Regions from separate parts of the Paenibacillus liaoningensis genome, predicted to be linked through region 1. Evidence: riboswitches for the same ligand, from Rfam matches in the RefSeq annotation. Region 1 holds a riboswitch; each other region holds the start of a gene.

Evidence for each region. Region 1 has a riboswitch for cobalamin ahead of cobJ (precorrin-3B C(17)-methyltransferase). Riboswitches for the same ligand answer to the same signal wherever they lie in the genome.
Region 2: it holds a riboswitch for cobalamin, as region 1 does, so the genes downstream of both, AC6B99_RS08290 (energy-coupling factor ABC transporter permease) here and cobJ (precorrin-3B C(17)-methyltransferase) in region 1, are expected to answer to the same signal.
Region 3: it holds a riboswitch for cobalamin, as region 1 does, so the genes downstream of both, AC6B99_RS07785 (ABC transporter substrate-binding protein) here and cobJ (precorrin-3B C(17)-methyltransferase) in region 1, are expected to answer to the same signal.
Region 4: it holds a riboswitch for cobalamin, as region 1 does, so the genes downstream of both, AC6B99_RS09830 (ABC transporter substrate-binding protein) here and cobJ (precorrin-3B C(17)-methyltransferase) in region 1, are expected to answer to the same signal.

Annotation. Positions count from the first base shown of each region.
Region 1 is NZ_JCAALU010000008.1:272,330-277,816, reverse strand. Features, by position in the region: gene AC6B99_RS14195 (sirohydrochlorin chelatase) at 1-1,034, opposite strand, end outside; gene cobJ (precorrin-3B C(17)-methyltransferase) at 1,059-2,900, opposite strand; cobalamin riboswitch at 3,066-3,215, opposite strand; gene AC6B99_RS14185 (hypothetical protein) at 3,352-3,621, opposite strand; gene AC6B99_RS14180 (DUF6376 family protein) at 3,646-4,119, opposite strand; gene AC6B99_RS14175 (hypothetical protein) at 4,337-4,660, opposite strand; gene AC6B99_RS14170 (MMPL family transporter) at 4,846-5,487, opposite strand, start outside.
Region 2 is NZ_JCAALU010000005.1:93,470-98,956, reverse strand. Features, by position in the region: gene AC6B99_RS08305 (energy-coupling factor ABC transporter ATP-binding protein) at 1-2, opposite strand, end outside; gene cbiQ (cobalt ECF transporter T component CbiQ) at 1-801, opposite strand, end outside; gene AC6B99_RS08295 (energy-coupling factor ABC transporter substrate-binding protein) at 798-1,082, opposite strand; gene AC6B99_RS08290 (energy-coupling factor ABC transporter permease) at 1,082-1,855, opposite strand; cobalamin riboswitch at 2,023-2,227, opposite strand; gene AC6B99_RS08285 (DUF445 domain-containing protein) at 2,324-3,559, opposite strand; gene AC6B99_RS08280 (TrkH family potassium uptake protein) at 3,950-5,278, shown strand; gene AC6B99_RS08275 (ElyC/SanA/YdcF family protein) at 5,321-5,487, shown strand, end outside.
Region 3 is NZ_JCAALU010000004.1:370,034-375,520, forward strand. Features, by position in the region: gene AC6B99_RS07770 (NADH:flavin oxidoreductase) at 307-1,410, opposite strand; gene AC6B99_RS07775 (ArsR/SmtB family transcription factor) at 1,497-1,808, opposite strand; gene AC6B99_RS07780 (NADH-dependent flavin oxidoreductase) at 2,088-3,206, opposite strand; cobalamin riboswitch at 3,336-3,533, shown strand; gene AC6B99_RS07785 (ABC transporter substrate-binding protein) at 3,701-5,329, shown strand; gene nikB (nickel ABC transporter permease) at 5,331-5,487, shown strand, end outside.
Region 4 is NZ_JCAALU010000006.1:55,304-60,790, reverse strand. Features, by position in the region: gene AC6B99_RS09840 (LysM peptidoglycan-binding domain-containing protein) at 1-701, shown strand, start outside; gene AC6B99_RS09835 (hypothetical protein) at 780-1,811, opposite strand; cobalamin riboswitch at 2,037-2,299, shown strand; gene AC6B99_RS09830 (ABC transporter substrate-binding protein) at 2,582-4,156, shown strand; gene nikB (nickel ABC transporter permease) at 4,176-5,105, shown strand; gene nikC (nickel transporter permease) at 5,121-5,487, shown strand, end outside.

The DNA.
Region 1 (5,487 bases):
TCACCGATTTCAAGATGCTCGTGCTCGTGGTGATCATGGTCATGTTGGTCATGATTATGCTCGTGCGTATGGCCCTCATGATGCTCGTGATCATGCGCATGGTGATCATGATCGTGACGATGGTCATGGCCGTGGTCGTGTGCATGATCATCATGACCATGGTCGTGATCATGATGATCATGGTGGTGGTCGTGATGGTCGTGATCGTGATCATGGTGGTGGTGATGGTCATGATCTTTCATCGCTTGCAGGCGGAACTGGCACATATCGCAGTTCATCTTCACTTCGTCCTGCAGCGCTTCTGCTGCGCGGTCTTTCAAAATCTCTTTAAGCAGCGGGTGGAAGCCGAAATATTCTGCAAGCACAAATTCCGTATCCGGATATGCAGCCGTATATTGCTCCATCGCCGCTTCCATCCGTTTAATTAAGACACCGGTAAACAGGAAATAAGGCAGTATAATGACTTTGCGCGCGCCCAGCTTGAGGCAGCGCTCTACTCCTTCATCCATCAAAGGTGCCGTAACGCCAATAAAGGCGGTTTCGACCCATTTCACTTTTAGACGCTCCCAGAACAAGCGGGAAATTTTGAATAGCTCACTGTTCGCATCCGCATCGCTGCTGCCCCGGCCGACGATCAAAATGGCCGTATCCGCAAGCTCGCTTTCCTCTGCGGCAACCGCTTCGCCAAGGCGGGAGGTCAAAATTTCCAGCACCTGATCGTGGACGCCAATTGGCCGTCCATAAATAATATTTACAGCAGGGTAACGCAGCTTTGCCTCATCAATTGCTGCTGGCATATGCAGCTTTGCATGCCCTGCCGAAAATAACGTAATCGGAATGACGGCGATCCGGGTCGCCCCTTTTGATACGCAAATATCAAAGCCCTGCTTCATCGTCGGCGTGACAAACTCCAGAAAGCACAGCTCTACCAAATCTGCTTTCAGTGTTGAAGCTACAGAGGCGACAAACTCGCGTACCTCTTCATTGCCTCTCTCATCCCGGCTTCCGTGCCCTACAAACAAAACCGCATCCATCTTCCTTCATCTCCCTTGCTGTCGCTAGTCTCCGCACAATGCGTCTTCGATATGAAAAACAGGCAGCTCCTGATAGCGATAGCCTTCTATTTGACCCATTCGTTTGAAAAATTTATGAAAGCGCTCATTCGGATGGCCTTCCGATTTATAAAGCGCAATAATGCGTTCAATCAGTGGCACGATTTCGTCGACGGCAATGCCTTCGGCAACCGGCTGCGCGGCATGCGCGTTGCGGCCGACGGTTTTGCCGCCGAGGAACAAATCGAATTTGCCACGGCGATACACGATGCCGATATCCTCGTTAACTGCGCCATAACATGCCATGCCGCAGCCATTGAACCCGACACGCAGCTCCTTCGGCATTGCCATGCCGCCGATCTTGTCTTGCAGCTCATCGGCATAAGGCACCGATTCCGCCTTCTCCAGATTGCAAAAATCGCAAGCCTTCAATTGCAGTACATCACCGATTGGAGCTAGGCTGAGCCCATCCGCGCGCAGCTTCGCCGTCACACTGTCCGGGTCCGATGTTGGAATCCGCACCAGCAAATGATGATGCGGCGTATATTCAATCGAACCCTTCTCGCCAACAGCCTGCGCCAATGCTACGAGCTGCTGGGGCGTGAAGTTTTTTGTCGCGACACCTGGGCTTACGGCAAACTCAAGTACCGATTGCTGCGCAAACACAGGCATAGGGCTCGATACTGCGCCAAACGCCGCACTAGGCTCGATCCCCTTGCTGCGATCATTCAGGAGAACCGCTTCCATCGCCAAATGCAGAGGCGATACTGCAGGTGCCGGGGCAGCCTCTGCCCTCATTGAAACGGCTGTATTTATTGGGGCTGGGGCCGGCTTCACGGGCGCAACCGGGGGGGCTACTGCAACCGCCACTCCGCCGCCCTGTCCATTATCATTTCTCGGTTCATCTGGCGCAACCGCCTGCGGCTCCTCCCGCTCGAGCAGCTGGTCCGTCGCGTCATATTCATCCGCACGATAGCCCCCGTCCGCTGGAAGCTCAGGCATTCCTGCCGTATGAAGCGCCCACGGCTCATTCTTCTCTTGCAGACGCTGGTGGGGCTTCAAAGGCTGCGCGCCTTCGCCAAGCGTATATTTGCGCTGATAGCCGCGCGGCGTAATCATTAGCCCGTCATAATTGACGGTCGTCGAGTTGCCGATGACGACTGTTGTCAGCATGCCGATATCATGGTCAAGCATACGGGCAAGCGTCGTCACGACAATGTCTTCACGGTCGCGGTACGCGCTTTTCACAATGCCTACCGGCGTATCTGGCGAGCGGTATTTGAGCAAAATCCGCTGAGTCTCCACGATTTGCCGCGTTCTTCTGCCGCTGCGCGGGTTATAAAGCGCAATGACGAAATCCGCTTGTCCGGCCGCTTCTACCCTGCGCGCAATCAGCTCCCAAGGCGTCAAATGATCGCTCAGGCTGATCGTGCAAGCATCATGCATTATCGGCGCGCCAAGCAGGGATGCTGTCGAGTTAATGGCAGAAATGCCGGGAATCACTTCAACCTCTACCCCGCCATTACGCTTCCAACCTTTCTCAATCAGCACCTCATACACGAGTCCTGCCATGCCGTATACGCCCGCATCGCCGCTTGATATAACGGCTACCTTCTTGCCGTTCTCCGCTTGGCGCACCGCTTCCTGCGCCCGGCTGACCTCCTCTGTCATCCCCGTACGCACAATCGCCTGATCGCTGATTAGCTCCCGAATCAAGTCGACATACGTGTTGTAGCCGATGACAATATCGCTCTCCTGAATCGCTTCACGGGCGCGTTTCGTAATATGCTCGAAGCTCCCTGGGCCGAATCCGATAATTAACAGCTTGCCGACGCCTGCTTCACTCATTGATGCCCAACTCCTTCTATGTAGCAATTTACAATTTCTATCCAACAAAAAAAGCACCTCTAACGATATGTGTTAGAAATGCTTGAAAAGACCAATGTCCTTGTTAAACGCAGACAGCGAAGGGCCATCCAATCTCTAACACCTTCCTAATATCCACGTAGGTTTACAGTGTCGTTGAAATAAGCAGGTCTCCTGGCTTTGAAGCGTTAGGACGCTTCATACAGTGGCGGGTCCGCGCCGGTCTCTCACCGACTTCCCTATTAAGTCAACTTGGGCGCTTTGGCGCCTGCTGACACTTATTCCCTTCCTATTAAATTGTAATCTTAATGATAACATTAGATTGTATGATCGACAAGTGCGTTTATGCCATCAGCCTTGGCGCAAATAGAGCCGGCGCAAGCACGGACAGCATGTCCAGGCTGACACCAGCTCTATTTTTTACCGGAGCTATTTATTTCTTCTCAAGCGTTTCCCAAGCTGCATTCACGAGGGAATCAAACAGTTCATCGTCCTCTTCCAGCTCATCCTCAACCGCCAAAAGATCTTCTTCCTTGCCCGATTCATTCAGAAAAAACAAACCGTAGCCCCACTCTGTCGCCTTGCGGCTATGAAGGGTAATTTCGTATTGGTTCGTCTGGCCCTCTACTTCAAAATGAACCTTGCCTACGAAACCGGATTCCTTGGAGTTCGTCATGCTAGCATGCAAAATATTTACTTTCATCTTCCACTCTTCCTCTCTTTACCGTTACGATACCAGCTGCTGAAGTTGATTCACTTGATTTAACAGCTCGTTGATTTTGTTAATCGTATTTGGAATTTCCGTTGCGTCAATCAATGCTTTGCCGTCTTCGATCTGCTTCAGCACCGCATCAATGCTTTCCTGCAGCTTCAAATTATAATCGACCACGGACTGATGGACGTCCTTGGCAAAATCCGGCGCGTGCAGCTCGCCAAACTGCTTGATGGACTCCTGCACAGCTACCAGCTGTTCTTTATAATCAGCGCGTGCACTCGCATCGTTTACGGCTTGCTCCGCAAGCTGCGTCGCCTGCTCGCTGAAATTTGTCAGCGTCTGCATGTACGTTGCTGCTCCCGTCACATATTCGGCCGAGTTTGATACGGAATTGACCGTCTGCTTGGCTTCCTCAAATAACGAGCATCCTCCTAATAATAACATTCCAATGATTAAAAGTATGCTTTTTCCTGAACGAATGGCCATGTTTAATCTCTTCCTTTCCGCCTGTCTTACACAGAGCACTACTTATACGGCAGATGCGTCCAAACGGTTGCATTTCGTCTTATCATTAAGCTTGTCCATCATTTAATAGAAAAATAAAACATGAGGCCGCAGATAGCTAAAATGCACGCTGGCTATTGTTCGCGTCTGCGGCATAACGATGCAGCCCTATCATTAAGCTGCGCCACTCCTTTGGCAGCTAACGCTTCGACTTGAAAGCATGCTGGCGCCATATGACGACGATAATGAGAAATAAAGCAATGACACCTGTAAGCAGCCACCCGGCCTGCTCATCGGTCAACTGATCCCCGGGAGCGGTTGCAGCCGGATCTGGAGCCTCATGACCCGCATGTTCATTACAGGGGGAGTCGGTTGGCGATGAGGCGGCAGCATTCGTCTGCTGCTCATTATTTGCAGGAGTACAGACATCTGCTGCGGACACGGATAGCGATGCGGAACTCCAGAGGCTTATTCCAATAAACAGGACTACGATAAATATTAGACGAAGGAACCTCTTTCTCATTTTGGCGAACCTCCTTTGCGCTTTTCGTTTCCCCTCATTTTATTCCTGTGCGCCCAGAACGGAAGCTTGGCCTATGGAATTTTCACACCTGTACATATATTAGCAGCAAAATAAAAAGCGCCTTTCCCTCCTGGTCATGCCGACCAGACAGAAAGGCGCTTTGCTGCTGCAAATAATAATGCGATTTAAACGATTTGCCTATGCTTGCCAGACTTGCTTTGTTCTTCTCCCACTAGCTCTGCCCTAGCCGGCCAGAAGGCTCTATTGCCAAGCAGCGTTGTAATGGCCGGCACGAGGAACGGTCTCACGATGAACGTATCCATCAGCACACCAATCGCTGTAATTACGCCGAACTGCACCAATACCTGAATAGGCAGCGTCGCTAGCACTGCGAACGTAGCAGCAAGGATCAACCCTGCGGACGTAATGACGCCGCCAGTCTCTGCGACACCTTCACGAATGGCTTGCTTGAGCGGCATTTTCGCTTTTTTCTTCCAAATGCTCGAGATCATAAAAATGTTATAGTCCTCGCCAAGAGCAATGAGGAACACGAAGGCGTACAGCGGAATCGCTCCTTGAATCGCTTCTGCCCCCATCCCATAATGCAATACAATCCAGCCGAGGCCTAAAGCAGAGCCAAATGACAATAACACGGTGGCGATTAAATAAAGGGCTGCAACGATGGAGCGCAAATAGACAATCAGCAGCACTAAAATCATCCCAATAACGAGTGGGATAATAACTTTATTGTCCCGATCGGTCAACAGCTGGGAGTCATGCTGCGTTGCTGTCTGTCCGCCTACCCACACTTTAGACTCCGCATCCGA
Region 2 (5,487 bases), on a different contig from region 1:
ATACCGAAGCCATAGCTCTGCTGCCAGCAAAATCGTTAAGCCGAGCCCCGCTTCCGCCCAATATCGGAGGCGAACCGTCCGCTTTACACTAGGCGCAAGACGGATTTCATTCGTAAATCCTCTTGCCATAAGCCCATTCGAGAGCCCCTTGTATCGATGCATCGTTTTGACGAAGAGCCGCACAGCAATCGCCGCCGTACCCTGCAATTTGCCTTTAAAACCGTGTTGACCGCCGCGTGCACGCTGCGCGACCAGCATAGCCCCCGCCGTATCCAGCAGCAGAAAGATGAAGCGATACATAATAATCATGAGCTCCAGTACAATTTGCGGCATTTTCAACCGCTTCAGCACTTGCAGCAGATCCGGGAAGGGGGTCGTCAAGGTGATAAAAAACATACATGCCAGGCAAGCAAGAATACGCGTAAAAATATGTCCGGCCAGCCCTAACGATGCCTCTGGCACATACAGGCTAAGCGGCTCCCATGAAACGAGCATCCAGCCTGCTTTCGCTGCCGCCAAGCTTCCCGCTTCGCTGCTGCTATTGCTGAATTCAATGAGCAGCGCGGGCAAGCTGAGAATGAACAGCAGGCAAGAGGAGAAAAGCAGCGCCGCATAAAGCTTAGCGGGCACTTTCGCATAGCCGACCGTCCACAGTGCAAGCCATCCGAAAATGACAAGCTGTACGAGCGGATGAGCGATATAGGCAAGCAGCAGCAGAAGGGCTGCAAGCCCGCATTTCCAAATGGCGGGTAAATCCCGCAGCTTATTGGAATAAGAAATCGTATCAATCCATTTCATCATTGCTGCTTTGATTTCCCCGACTTCCCTTTAAAAAGGCCAATCACATAGCCGATTACGCCAGCGCCAATCGCAGCTTGCAGCGCGAACAGCATGCTTTCCGTTTCTCCCGGCACCTCAGTCAGCGGAGACGCCCAAGGCTCATAATGGGGCGCAATCGTCTGGATCATTTCCTCCGCCGCGCCATCTGCGCCGCCAAACTCGGCGTTAATGAATATTAAAGGCGCAACGGCAAGCAAAACAACAATGGCTAATATCCAAATATTTTTGGCACTGCGGCTCATTACACGCGATCCCCTTTCATTCTCCGCTTCAAAATAGACAGCTCGTCCGTATTAAAAGATTGCAGCCAGTTCCAGATCAATACCGTCAGCAAGCCTTCGCTAATAGCAAGCGGAACCTGGGTAATCGCAAAAATACCGCCAAATTTCATAAAGGATGCGAGAATGCCGCCCTCAACCGCCGGAAAAGCAACAGCCAGTTGAATCGAAGTAACGATATAAGTGGCCAGATCGGCAACAGCGGCAGCAGAAAAAATCGCCACGCCTTGCTTGCTGCCTGAACGCATCAGCAGCCGATAGACGGCATAGCCAGCAGCGGGACCTGCAACCGCCATTGAAAAAGCATTCGCCCCAAGCGTCGTCAGCCCGCCATGTGCAAGCAGCACCGCTTGAAACAGCAATACCATAGAACCTAATACGCTCATGGGCAGCGGCCCGAACATAACCGTTCCAAGCCCCGTTCCCGTCGGGTGCGAGCTGCTGCCTGTAACGGAAGGAATCTTAAGCGCGGACAGCACGAAGGTGAAAGCTGCCGCCAAGCCCAGCATCAGCTTAAGCTCTGGTGCTTCCTTTGTAATTTTCCGAATGGCGCGTACACCCAGGATGAAAAAAGGAATAAAGGCCACCCACCAAAAAATCGCCCACCCCACAGGCAAAAACCCTTCCATAATGTGCATCGCATAAGCGGATTGCGGCTCATTCACCAGTAAAAAAAGCGTGAAGCCAATAACCAGCAAAGCGGTGCTAACTGCTGTCTTTCTTTTTAACTTGACCATTCGTTTCAATACCCTCCCCAATGTGTTCATGCCTAAAGACAACAAAAAATGACCGCTTTCCCTTCGCTGGGAAAACGGCCATGTGTACGCAGAAATAGACGGTTGCGCCAGCAAACAGACTGGTAGCAATCGCTTTCGTTCGTACACCTATCCTTTCCGCGAAGGCACTGTGGTGCTGGAACGAGGTAGGTCTCCTGGCTAGCGGATCATTATTTTCCTTCGTCTTCCCTGGCTGCCCTAAAGCTTAGGCCAAGTGACTCCTGCTGGTGAAGGAAAACTCCCCGATTACAGTGGCGGGACCGCTCGGGATTTGCACCCGATTCCCTGTTACCCTTTGACGTGCGCAAAGGCACCTCGTTCCATGTCAATCATTTTTCAAAATCCTTGTATTCATTGGTCATTTTGTAGTTTGATCTTATCACAAAAAATTCAGGCTGTCCCCTATAAATGTAAATGGCTACCTTCCTGTTAGAAGAAGGACAAAATAACGCCTACGACAAAACCGCATAATGCGCCGTTGACACGAATCCACTGCAAATCGTTGCCGACCTTTTCCTCCAGCATGGAGACGAGCGCCTTGTCATCCATCCGGTCGAGATTATCCCGAACGAGCGCACCGATGCGATAGTGATTATTTTCAATAAGTCGAACGAGATAGCCGCGAATGCCATCTTCCCAATTGGCGAGCATTTCCTGCTTGCCATTCAAATAATCCGTTGCAAAACGGTATCCCTGCACAATGGCGCGCCCTCCGCTGCGATGCTGCTCCTCCAGCTTGTCCAGCACGAGCTGTCTCAGCTCCTCCAGACGCAAATGGATGAAGCGCTCCGTTTCAACGCTGTCCACCCCCTGTTCAATGAGCTGCTTCAGCTTGAGCATCAGCTCTTCGTTATCGGCAAGCTTCTCCGCCTGGGCTCTCACCTCAAGCAGCAGCTTCTGCCGATGCGGGCTTCCAGGATGGGAAAGCTCCTGCATCGTAGAGAGCAGCATGTTCTGGATCAAACCGCCGAGCTTCTCCTCGTTCATAAAGCCGACGAAAGCTTGCAGTGCAAACCCCATGAAGCCGCCTACCTTAAGCTCCTCCAGCTTTTTGAAGGCGAGCTTGCCGAGCATTTCCTCGGTTTCACGCTTGCGAATCCAATGGCCTACATGCTCCAGGCCGTAATCCAGCGCCCGTTCATCCCAACGCTCATGGACGAAACGATCCGCCAGCTTGCGCACGATTGGCGTAAAATCCTGCTTTTTCACATAATCCGCCAAAAATCCATGCAGCACACCGCTAACCCGCTCCAAAGGCAAGCGCTCCACTGCCGACTGGGCAAAATCAACCGCTGCCAGCCTGAACTTGCGCTTGCCAATCAGCCGAGTCGCCGCCGATGCTGCCCCTGCGAACAGTTGAAAGCCAGACAGCTTGCGGGTAATGCTTTCTTTATTCAGCAGTTCATTTTCCATAGCGCTGATGAGCGAGTTCACGATTTTCGCCCGGTTTTTGAGCAGCAAGGACGTATGCGGAATGGGAATGCCCATCGGATGGCGGAACAACGCCGTCACCGCAAACCAGTCGGCAATTCCGCCGACCAGCCCCGCTTCAAAGCCGCTTTCCAGTAGATGTGTCCACGTGTTGTCTGGCAGCCACCATCTCGTAGTAATAAAGCCTGCCCCCATAACGGCAAGCGAAATACCTGCTATATATCTTGATTTCATCGTTGTCCTCCTAATCGCGGGCCCCAGCGCCCTCCTGTTGCATATTGCCCTATTATACCAGATAATGAGGTGGCAAGCGTAAACGGCTGTGCCTGCCTTCGGCAGCACAAGCTCGTTTCGCGTAGAAATATAAGCGTTGCAATAAGAATCAAACTTATTGATCTTATATTTCAAGAGCAAACGGCGTTGTCGGGTATTGGCGACAACTGCTCGTTTCTCGTAGAAATATAAGCGTTATAATAAGAGTCAAACTTATTATTCTTATATTTCAAGCGTAAACGGCTGTGCCTGCCTTCGGCAGCATCAGCTCAAATTTTCAACTACACCATTGTTTCGTTACATATAAAGGAGATTACCTGCGTGCTCAAACTACGAACCATTTTTCTAAAAATGACTCCGCCGCAAATTCTTACGCTTGGCTTTCTCGCGATTATTGCGGCGGGTACCCTATTGCTTTCTCTGCCTCTGGCTTCGTCAACCCATCAGGCAACGCCGCTCATTGACGCATTATTCACTGCCACATCCGCTGTTTGCGTAACGGGGCTTGTCGTCGTCGATACCGGCATACACTATTCAACCTTTGGCGAGCTCGTCATTCTCGTGCTTATGCAGGTTGGCGGACTCGGCTTTATGACGATGTCTACGCTGTTCGCCCTTGCCCTGCGCAAACGGATATCGCTGCGCGAGCGGCTGCTGCTGCAGGAATCCATGAATCAATCTTCGCTGGAAGGGATCGTCCGCTTCATTCGGCGCGTGCTCATTTATGCTTTTGCCATCGAAGGAATCGGCGCCCTTGTTCTGGCACTGCGCTGGTCAACGGAAATGCCTTTCGGCAAGGCGCTGTATTTCGGCATGTTCCATAGCGTGTCGATGTTCACCAACGCCGGATTTGATATTATGGGACCGCTGAACGGCCCGTTCAGCAGCTTTGTGAATCATGTTAACGATCCTATTATTAATGTGATCGTTATTGCTCTCATTTTTCTCGGCGGGATCGGCTTTATCGTGCTGGCGGAAATGTGGGATTACACAAAAACGCGCAAGCTGTCTTTTCACTCCAAGGTTGTGCTGTATGCGACAGGCATTTTGTTTGTCGCAGGTGCAGCCGTTATTTTTATTTTCGAGTTTACAAATACCAAAACACTAGAGCCGCTTAGCATAAGCGGCAAGCTGTACAGCTCGTTGTTCCAAAGCATATCGCCGCGCTCGGGCGGCGCAAATACGCTGGATATTGCTTCTCTGCGCCATGCGACGCAGTTTCTCATTATTTTGCTCATGTTCATCGGCGCATCTCCGGGCTCTGCGGGCGGCGGCATTAAGGTGACGACGTTTGCGATTCTCATCGGTGCGGTGTTTGCAATGATTCGCGGCCGCGAGGATGTCGTCTTTTTCCGCAGAAGGCTCGCAAAGGACCGGGTGTACAAAGCGCTGACAATTACGATTGCCTCGCTGGCGGCGATTATTTTATTTACGATGATTTTATCTACCACCGAGGATGTCGATTTCCTCGTTCTGCTATTTGAAGTAACGTCCGCTTTCGGTACAACTGGATTGTCGCTTGGCTTAACGCCGCATTTGACGGTGATTGGCAAGGTGCTGATTATTATTATGATGTTCGCTGGGCGGCTTGGCCCGCTGACGCTGGCGTTCACACTCGTTCCTGCTCAGGAGAAGAAGGAGCTGTATCGCTATCCGGAAGGGAAAATTATGATCGGATAACATGCGGCGAGGAAAAATCATTTTATAAGGAAAGGGCAGTTCATGAAAAAGAGGCTTGTTTCGAAAAAAATCAAAACGCTGTTGCTTTGCGTCTTAGCATTTGCCGCAGCGGTACTGTGCTGGTTTTCCTATGAAATTTGGTCATTTAGTATGAAGGATGAAGCGAAGCCTGCTGATGCGATCCTTGTGCTGGGCACGGCGGTCTGGGG
Region 3 (5,487 bases), on a different contig from region 1:
AGTCGCCCTGCTACTCCTTATTTGGAGGACTGAGGTTCCGCTATTCTGGCTGTTGAGCCGATTCCAGGCTATGAGCGGACAGGAAATCCGTTATAACCCTCATTATCCCGTCAAAACAGCTATTGGTGGCACATTAGCGGCTCCTGAGTCCGCGTCCTGCGCCTTAACCCGTGATTCCGTTGGAATAGCGGCTCCTGAGTCCGCCAAGTCTATCTTTGTGGAGGTAGAAACATTAAAATCCCCAGCTCCTCCAATCCGTGAAAAAGGAGGAGCTGGGGATTTTATTAGGTTATGAGCAATAGGTTCTTAATGCAGCGTCTGCAAAGCAGCCGGCGTAAACGGAATTAATTCATCTTGCCGTCCGTCGCGGACTTTATCTGACCAGGCAGGATCGACGAGCAGGGCACGGCCGACAGCTACGAGATCAAATTCGCCTGCATCCAGGCGTGAGGCCAAATCATCCACATTGGCGTTTTCTGCGCCTTTGCCTTCGGTGAAGAGGCTCATGAAGTCGCCGTCCAAACCTACGGAGCCAACAGTAATCGTTGGTTTGCCGGTAAGCTTTTTCGTCCAGCCTGCAAAGTTTAGGTCCGAGCCTGCAAATTCCGGCTCCCAGAAGCGGCGGGTTGAGCAGTGGAAAATATCTACGCCAGCTTCAACAAGCGGAGCAAGAAATTGTCCCAATTCCTCAGGAGTGCTCGCAAGCTTCGCTGTATACTCGGACGATTTCCACTGTGACAGACGGATAATAATCGGGAAATCAGGCCCTACAGCTTGGCGGCAAGCTTCAATGATCTCAACCGCAAAACGTGTTCTGGACAGCATATCGCCACCATAACGATCCGTCCGTTTATTCGTTTTCTCCCAGAAAAATTGGTCGATCAAATAGCCATGTGCGCCATGCAGCTCAATGCCGTCAAAGCCAATCCGTTTTGCATCAGCAGCTGCTTGCGCGTAAGCTGCAACAAGGCCTTTTATTTCGGCTTCAGTCAAAGGCTCATTAACAACCTCGCCCTCGGCGGTAACACCTGAAGGACCAATCGGCAGTGCTTCCGGGTTCGGATGGGAGCCGACCTTGCGCGTTGTGCCAACATGCCAAATTTGCGGAACGATTTTGCCGCCAGCTTGGTGAACGGCTTCAACGACTTTTGCCCAGCCATTTAAAGCAGCTTCTCCATGAAAGTTAGGAATGTTTGGATTATCAGTGGCAGCCGGATGGTTAATCAGCGTACCCTCTGTCACAATTAAGCCAACGCCGTTTTCGGCGCGGCGTCTATAGTAGGCAACTACATCTTCGCCCGGAACGCCATTTGGAGAAAAACCGCGGGTCATTGGTGCCATTACAATACGGTTAGGCAGTGTAAGTGGACCTGCTGAGAAAGGCTTGAACAACGATTGAATTGAGCTCATGAATAAAATACCTCCTAATTGAATGAAAAATCTATAATTCTATAAAAATAGATATAAAAGCATGAAATGAGCAGGAGTAAGCAAGGTTATAGCTCATCCTGAATCATTTCTTTGAAAAACTGAATGTTAGCTTCATTACGCCTGTAATAGGTGTGCTGCCCGATCCGTTTCGACTCCAGTAAGCCTGCTTTATGCATTTTCACTAAATAGCTGGATATAACGGATTGCGCAAGTCCTGTTTTTTCTGCAAAAGAACCGACACATACGCCTCCAGCAAACTGACACGCATCGGTTAGATGGCATTGAGGCCCAAAATGCTCCTCAGGCGTTTTCAGCCATTTTAAAATATGGTACCGTTTCTCGTTAGACACAGCTTTAAGTATTGACAAAGTATCCATGAGGCTTAGTATATCTATTTTTATAGAAATGTCAAATTGTTATTTTATAAAATATAGGAACGGGTATCGTAACGCGATCCGTTCACTATATTTCTCGGACTGAAACGCGCCGCGCCGCCAAAGGACGGCGACAGCCGTTTCACCTTGAAATATAGGAAAGGATGTCCTAACGCAATCCCTTCTCTATATTTCTCGGACTGAAACGTGCCGCGCCGCCGAAGGACGGCGACAGCCGTTTCACCTTGTGCCTATTTGTGAGCGAATGGTTGGATTTTGCGCTTATTCCGTTATTGGGAACCAGCCTGGCGCATGCGTAATCGCTCCCCATAAGCCATTCGGGATGACGAGGCGCTCCTGATCTTGCTTGGATAGCGTAGTCACAATATCCTGCTCGTTGCCTTGCTTGATTTTCTCCGTCCAATCCGGGTCCATAATGAGCTCGCGGCCAAGGGCGATAAACGGCACGCCGGAGTTTTTCGCCTCAAGCGCTTCTTCTGCGGTTGTGATGCTGCCGACACCGATGAACGGAATGTGCTCGCTGTATTTTTCGACGAACCATGCCATGCGGCTTTGCGAATCCTGCTCGCCTCTGCGCGGCTTCGACCAGAAATCTTGAAGCGACACATGCAAATAATCCAGTTTCATCTCGATTAGAGCGTTAACCAGATGGTACGAATGCTCCATCGTTAATCCTTCTTCTTCCGGCTCCTCCGGCGAGAAGCGATAGCCTACAAGAAACGGCTGCGGCGCCATAGCGGCTGCCTTCTTAACAGCTTCAACGACGTAGAGCGGGAACGCCATACGTTTATGAACAGAGCCGCCCCAGTCGTCGGTACGCACATTGGAAGCCGGGGAGTAAAATTGCTGCAGCAGGTAGCCGTTGGCACCGTGAATTTCAACGCCGTCAAAACCAGCCTCAATCGCGCGGCGTGTCGCTTCGCCAAAGTCGGCGATAATCGACTTGATTTCCTCCTCGTTTAGCTCGCGTGGCACAATTCCGCCCTCCTGCTGGGCAATGCTGCTGGCACTCACCAAATCATCATTTGGCACTAGGCCAGGGAAGCATGATCTTCCGCCATGGAAAATTTGCAAAATCGCTTTCGCACCTTGGCTTTTAATAGCATCGGCCAGACGCTTGAGGCTTGGAATCATTGCGTCCGTATCCGCGCCAAATTCGCCGGGGAAGCCTTTGCCGTTGCGGCTCACGTAGACGCACGCTGTAACGACGATGCCGGGCCCAGCACTGCGGCGGCTGTAGTAGGCAAGCTCTTCATCAGGCACGGTGCCGTCCGGATTGGACGAGCAGGTTGTCATGGGCGCCATGACAATTCGATTATGTACGGACATGCCGCTCGCGAAAGTGAATGGTTCAAATAAAGGCTGAAATTGTGGTTTCATCAGTAGTTCCCTCCAGTTACGAAATGCTATGTGCTTTATTTTATATCAGATAATTACGAAAGGAAAGTGGAGTGGAAAGGTTGCTTAAATGAAAGGGCTGGTATATAATCAACCAGATTTGCAAACAACTGAAAAATTGTGGGAATAAGGTGCAACAGCTGCGGCTGGAGCTTAAAAGGGAAGTTCGGTGCAAAACCGACGCGGTCCCGCCACTGTTACGGATTAGCTGAAGCTACAAGGCCACTGATCTCGCTTAGCGGGATTGGGAAGGCAGCTTCCAGTACAATTTCCGGTAGCCAGGAGACCTGCCTGTTCTGACAACACTGCTGTAACCTACGGAGGATAGGGAAGTGTTAGCGCGCATGCTTATTTGCTATGATGGAAAATAACAATAACAGGCAGCTCTATCTTTCCTATGACTGGAGGTAGAGCTGTCTTTTTTTGCGGATTTTTGCAGGAAGATGATTTTGCTAGAGGGAGAGGAAATAGAGAAGATGAAACGTACACAAATGGCAAAAAACAAAAAAACAATAGGTGTTTTATTTAGCCTATGCTTGCTGCTGGCGCTAATGGGGTGCAGTGGCGCTAACGGTTCCAATGAATCAGGCAGCAATAATGAGCTGTCGCAGCAGTCTGCTGCTCCGTCCGCCTCTACAGCAGCTGCTTCTGAAGAAATCGTGCTGGCTGCGCCGCGGGATTTAGCACCGGGACCGCAGGATGCTTATTACACGAGCACCATTCTGTATGTATGGGAGCCGTTGATTTCCGCTTCCGAGGATGGAAAGCCTGCTCCAAAGCTGGCGGAAGCGTGGGAAATGTCTGCTGATGCCAAGGAATGGACCTTCATGCTGCGCAAAGGCGTCACCTTCCATGATGGCGCGCCATTCAACGCGGACGCGGTACTTGCAAATTTTGCCCGTTACAAGCAAGTGAGCCCGAAAAGCTCGCCATTCTATACGCTCGACATCAACAATTCATACCCAAGCCTTCAGGAAGTCGTGAAGGTTGATGATAGCACGATTAAGCTTGTTTTCGACAATCCGCAGCCGACGCTGCTGTATTCGATGATCAACTTCTCAAGCCCGATGTACAGCCCGAATAATTTTGACGAAGATGGCGACTTTAACGGCCTGCCGCAAGGGACAGGCCCTTTCAAGCTTTTGCAGCATGAGAAGGATCAATTTTCACTGCTAGAGGCTTACGACGGTTATTATGGCGAAAAAGCAAAAGCCCAAAAAATCCGCGTCCGCGTCATACCGGACCCTGATACAAGGCTTGCTGCCTTGAAATCTGGCGAGATTTTGGGCGTCATGGATTTGGGCGCTATTCCTCCTGCCCTTGCCGAGGAACTGCTGAAGGATGAACGCTTTGCTGTATCGACGGCAAAATCGACGATTTCCCATTACCTGCATCCGAACGGTGCCAAAGCGCCATTCAATGATGTGAAAATGCGTCAGGCGCTGAGCCTGATGATTGACCGCGAGCAGCTGGTGAAGGAGCTGTATTTGGGCTATCCGACCGCTACGGCGAACATTTTGAATGCGACATCGCCGTTTTATAAGGACATTCCTGTCGTCCATGATTCAGAAAAGGCAATCGCCCTGGCGCATGAGGTGCTTGGGGACAGCAGGCAGGCGGTTACGCTAATTGTGCCTACCTATGGACTCGATCGTTATCCGTATAAAGCGCAAGCCGAGCTGCTTCAGGCTGTGCTTCAAGAGCTGCAGCTGGACGTGACGATTCAAATATTGGATGGTGCGGCATACAAGGAAGCACAGGCACAAGGAAACTTCGATCTGGCACTGGCCATTCAGGGGCTGCCGAATGGCGATCCTTATTCGATTTTGAACAATTATATGGCGAGCGAAGGCTCAAGCAATATCAGTTATACGCTTGGTTACAGCAATGCCCATGTGGATGAGCTGTTGAAGCAGGTGAAGACGACGCTGGATATGGATGACCGCGCTGCGATTTATAACGAGCTGCAGGATATTGCAGCCGAGGAATTGCCGACGATTCCGCTGTTTAATGATGCGAGCTTAATTGCGTACAGCAAAGAAATTACCGGATACGGTGCACTTGTGTATGGTACAACGCTGCCGCAGCTGGAGCGGGTGCAATAAGATGGCCTATTTCATTCGGAGGTTGGCGGCGGCGGTTCCCGTTCTGATTGGCATTACGTTTATAGCCTTTGCCTTAAGCGTCGCTTCTCCGGGTGATCCGGCTGTCGAACTGCTGAGCATGAACGGCTTCAGCCAGCCGACCGAAGAGCAAATTGCTT
Region 4 (5,487 bases), on a different contig from region 1:
TATCGCCAGCAGAAACGCAAGGCTACGGCTATGGTGGAGCCGTATCGCCGGCAAGCACGCAAGGCTATGGCGGAATGGTATCGCCAGCAGAAACGCAAGGCTACGGCTATGGTGGAGCCGTATCGCCGGCAGAAACACAAGGCTACGGCTATGGTGGAGCCGTATCGCCGGCAGAAACGCAAGGCTACGGCTATGGTGGAGCCGTATCGCCGGCAGAAACACAAGGCTACGGCTATGGTGGAGCCGTATCGCCGGCAGAAACACAAGGCTACGGCTATGGTGGAGCCGTATCGCCAGCAAGCACGCAAGGCTATGGCGGAATGGTATCGCCGGCAGAAACGCAAGGCTACGGCTATGGTGGAGCCGTATCGCCAGCAAACACACAAGGCTACGGTTATGGCGGAATGGTGTCGCCAATCGGCAACAACTGCAACGGCTATCCCGTCTCAGCATTTCCTCCGTTCCCGCCTTACGGATATTATCCTATGCAAACCGCAGGAGTTGAGTCACAAAAGCCATGCAATTGCGGCTGCAAGGATAAGCGCGAAGAGGATGAGCAAGTAAAAGAAACAACGACAATCAATGTGAAAAACGGCAAAAACAATGCGCAGCGCAAATCCAATAAAAAAGCGGTAATTCGCACCGTTGCCCCTCGTTCTAGAACGAGCAAGCAAAACAGCAGCCCTTGGATTAGCCGCTAGTTTTTAAATTAATAAGTTAATAGCAAAGCACCTTTTCTTCATAACGGAGAAGAGGTGCTCTCTGATTTGTTAATAAATCTAACCATCCTTCAACTGATCTACAATCTCCTGCAGCAAAATCTTTTCCGTCTCCTTCAATTTTTGCAGCTGCTCCATTTGCTTGTACAACGTATCCGAGCTTCGAGTAAGCCAATATTTTAAGATGGAATTTCTTACAGCCAGCGCAGCAGCCTCCAGATTTTTCCATCTGCTTAAAATTTGATTATCATCAATCAAATGATGGTTATTAATCATGTAGTTTAATCGCATGGTCATGCATTTCTTATGGTCGTAAAGCAGGTGGAACGATCTAATATCAAATACTACCTCTTCTTGAGCCAAATATTTTAAATACTCGGAGGCCTTGTCGTAAACATTAATACCGAAGGTTAGCCCGGGTGTGCCTAAAGCTTGGTTATAATGTTCATCCGTATGTGCCTTAGACAAGAGGTAGGCATTCATCGTATTTTTCACATAGGTTAGAGAAAAAGTATAATCGGTATTTTCGAGCGGCTTCAATAAATAAAGATGGTCTTTAAAATCATGGGCATCGATTTCTAATATATGAAATGCTCTATGAAAAGCTTCGTAATCACAGGTGATATTCGTTGAATATTTTCCGTTGGCATTATTGTCACAAAAGTACAGCTTTTTATTTGCATCATCATACCCATTTATCATGACTTCATGTGGGGATTTTGCCGAAATTTCATACTCTTTAATATGAAAACGATCGATCATAACGATTACATAATAGCCGCCATCAATCGATGCTTTAATAAAATCAAACAGCTCGTTATTTAAAATCGTTGAGCTTTGCCTGTCTAACGCTATCCGCTGAAAATCAATAAAAGGGCAGTCATAAAACTCAACCATTTTATCTCTATAATAACCGTTGAAGAAAAAGGTATATAATTGGTTTGGATCAGGAATATCGAATAAATTAATATAATTATTCATAAACCATAATTTTTTCGAGTCCACACGCGAGATAATAGAATAAAAATCACTGTAAAACCAATATGAATCAATAATTTGCTTTTCTTCAACTGGAAGGATTTTCACCGTCACTGTGATCATTCCTTTTCTATTTGATTAGGTTATCTATTGGATTAATTTAATAAATAAGCTCATCATGCGTGAAGTAATTTCAATATAACATTACTGGAAAAAATATGAAAGTTTTATGTTGAAAACACTTTCATTTTCGAATTAAAGCCATTGACAGATTCCCGCTTCCTCCCTATGATTAAGAATGGATTACGGACAGGACGGGCTTATGAGCCTGCAAAACTTCATACTTGAATGAAAATAGGTGCGAAATGTTGGCTGGAACTTATACGTCTTCGTTCGCTTAAAAGGGAAGTTCGGTTAAAGGCCGACACGGACCCGCCACTGTAAAGGGCAGCAGCTTACACAGGCTGCGCTCCCCTCACAAATAAGCCACTGGCTGATGAGCTTCTTTTCGTCGCAAGACGAATAGCAGATGCTTACCCTAGCTGGGAAGGGAAGAGAGGGAGGCCCCAAGTCAGGAGACCTGCCTGTTTTAACATCACTGTTTGACCTACGGTGCTTAGGGAGGTGGTTGGTTATGCCCATTTATTGCAAAATGTCTAACGATTATTTGTTGCTTCATGGCGAGCAGACGCAGATAAGGTTTAGTTATTTAACATAAAAGCATTTCTGACTGCTTTTTAAGGGTCGGGGATGCTTTTTTTAAATATAGAGAAAAGATATGATTTTTCTATCCTTTCTCTATATTTCTACGCGAAACGGTAGCTTTGCCGCCACAGGACGGCTTTCGGCCGTTTACGCTTACTAGAAGGGGAGACAAAAGAAAAATGAACCACACGAAGAAGCCACTTAGCTTGTCACTTGGAATGATGATCGTTTGCTTGATGCTGGTCCTTGCAGGATGCAGCACGAATGCTGGCCAAAACGCAGAGCAGGGCACGGATGCTGCCTCGGGAAACAACGCTGCTGCCGCTAAAAAAACACTAACAATGGCGTACACTTGGAACCCTGCAGGCGTTGATCCGCATGGCGACGATAGCTGGGATGTTATGCGCTCGGGCGCAGGGGAAACGCTGATTAAATTGAATGAGCAGCTGCAGCCATCCGCTTGGCTCGCGAAGGAATGGAAGCAGGAGGATGCTAATACGTGGACGTTCAAGCTGGAAACGGGCGTAACGTTCCACAACGGCAAAAAAATGGATGCTGAAAGCGTAAAAGCATCGCTGCTGCGTTCCATTGCGAACAGCCATTTGGCGAAGGATTTGCTTCTGGTTAAAGATATTGAAGTGCTTGCGCCTGACGAGCTGAAAATGATTACGACACAGCCGAACTCGGCGATCATTTCCAGCTTGGCTGATCCAAGCACGATTATTCTTGATGTTGACAGCATGAAGGAAGCGGGCAGCTACCCGGCCATGACGGGAGCTTTCAAAATCAAGCAATTTACGAAAGACGTATCGCTTGTTGTTGAGCGTTATGATGGCTATTGGGGGGAACCCGCAAAGCTTTCAGAAGTGACGATGAAGTTTGTAACCGATGGCAACACGCGTCTGATGGCGCTGCAGGCTGGTGAAGTAGATGTCGCAACGGACATTCCGATTGACAGCATTGAGCTGGTAGAGAAGGACAGCAAGCTGGAAGTGCTGTCTGCCCCATCGGTTCGTACACATATGGTATTATTTAATATGAATTCTGCTTTGTTTAAAGAAAAATCGAACCGCGAGGTTGTAGATCAAGCGATTCCGCGCGAGGCGATTATTGAATCGGTTATGCGTGGTTACGGCACGAAAGCGAAAAGCCCGTTCCCGGAAATTTTGCCATTCGGCAAAGTGGCGGAGCAAGCAGCAGGGGAAACGACGGAGCAATTGCTGACCGCTGGCGGCTGGCAGAAAAATGCGGAAGGCATGTGGGAGAAGGAAGGCAAGCCGTTCGAGGCGACGCTCCTTACGTTCCCGCACCGCCCAGAGCTGTCGGTTATGGCAGAGGTTATTCAAAATCAACTGCTTAATGAAGGAATTACCGTGAAAATACGCAAGGTTGAAAATATTGACGCTGAGCTTGCGAAGTCCGATTGGGACCTTGCGATGTACAGCATGCTGACGGCGCAGACGGGCGATCCGCAATATTTCTTGAACATTTTCTATCAAGCTGCTAGCGAATCGAATGTCAGCCATTATGAATCGAAGCCGCTTGAGACGGTAATCGATAAGCTTAACGATACGGCGGATACCGATGCGCGTTATGCGCTTGCGATACAGGCCCAAGATATTATTAATGCTGATTTGCCGCAGTCGTTTATCGTACATCCTGACAATGTATTTGGCGTGAAAAAAGGGGTAACGGGCTTCATACCGCATCCGATCGAATATTATTATGTGACGGCTGAAGTCGATATCCCTTAAGTAAAGGGTGAACTTAAGTATGCTTCGTTTTTGGCTAGAACGCGTCGCGCAAATGCTGCTCGTCATTTTTTGCGTAGCGACGCTTACCTTCATATTAATGCGGGTATCTCCAGGCGATCCGGCGAGAATTTTGCTGACCACGCATAATATCCCGGCCTCGCAGGAGGCGATTGACGCGCTCCGGGAGGAAATGGGACTGACGGATTCCTTGTGGAGTCAATATATAGGCTGGCTAGGCGATGTATTTACATGGCAGTGGGGGACATCTTATATGTCCAAGGAGCCGGTTGCCGGGGAACTGCTCAAAAGGCTGCCCGCCACACTGGAGCTTGCTTCTGCTGGCGCATTGGTCATGCTGCTGGCAACGTGCCTTATAGGCATGGTGACCGCAATCTTTTCAACAGGGCTGCTGGACCGGATAGGCCGAATCCTTGCGCTGCTGGGCGCCTCGATCCCCTCCTTTTGGCTCGGTTTTTTATTGATTTATTTTTTCTCGGTCCGGCTAGGCTGGCTGCCTTCCATGGGACGCGGGGGCTTTGCTCATCTCCTCATGCCGGCGGTTACGCTTGGCCTAGGGCTTGGCGCGGTCTATGCCCGGGTTTTGCGGACGAATATGCTGGAGATGAACAACCAGAACTTCGTCAAAGCATCGCGTGCGAGAGGCTTGTCCAAAGGAAGAATATTCATTTTTCAAGTGTTCAAGCATGCCTTTTTGCCGATCTTATCGATGCTGGGGACAAGCTTTGCTTTTATGCTGGGAGGCAATGTGATCGTTGAGACGATCTTTTCCTGGCCCGGTGTAGGCAAATATATTATTGAAGCGATAACGGCGCGGGATTATCCGGTCATTCAAGGTTATGTCGTATTCACCTCCTTCTTGTTTGTCGCAATCCATTTGGCGGTGGAAGTTTTTTATGTGCGCTTGGACCCGCGGCTGCGGGCAAGCTAGGAGGAACTCTTTTTTATGCGGACCCTTTTTCAAAAAAAGAATACAAGCTTGCTGCTTGGCATCGGCCTGTTTGCAAGTATTGTGCTGCTGGGCTTGCTGGCCCCGTGGCTCGCGCCTCATAATCCGCTTCAGGTGAATCTACCGAATCGGCTTCTGGCGCCGAGCGGCGAATATCCTTTTGGCACCGATCATTTGGGGCGCTGCATTTTATCGCGCATTTTATATGGGATTCGGACGACGGTTACGATTGCTTTTGTCATTTTGGGATTGAGCTTATGCATTAGCTTGCCGATTGGGCTGTTAACAGGCTATTTTGGCGGGCGCACCGATCATTTTTTTATGCGGCTGATGGATGGCACGCTCGCTTTTCCTGATTTTGTAC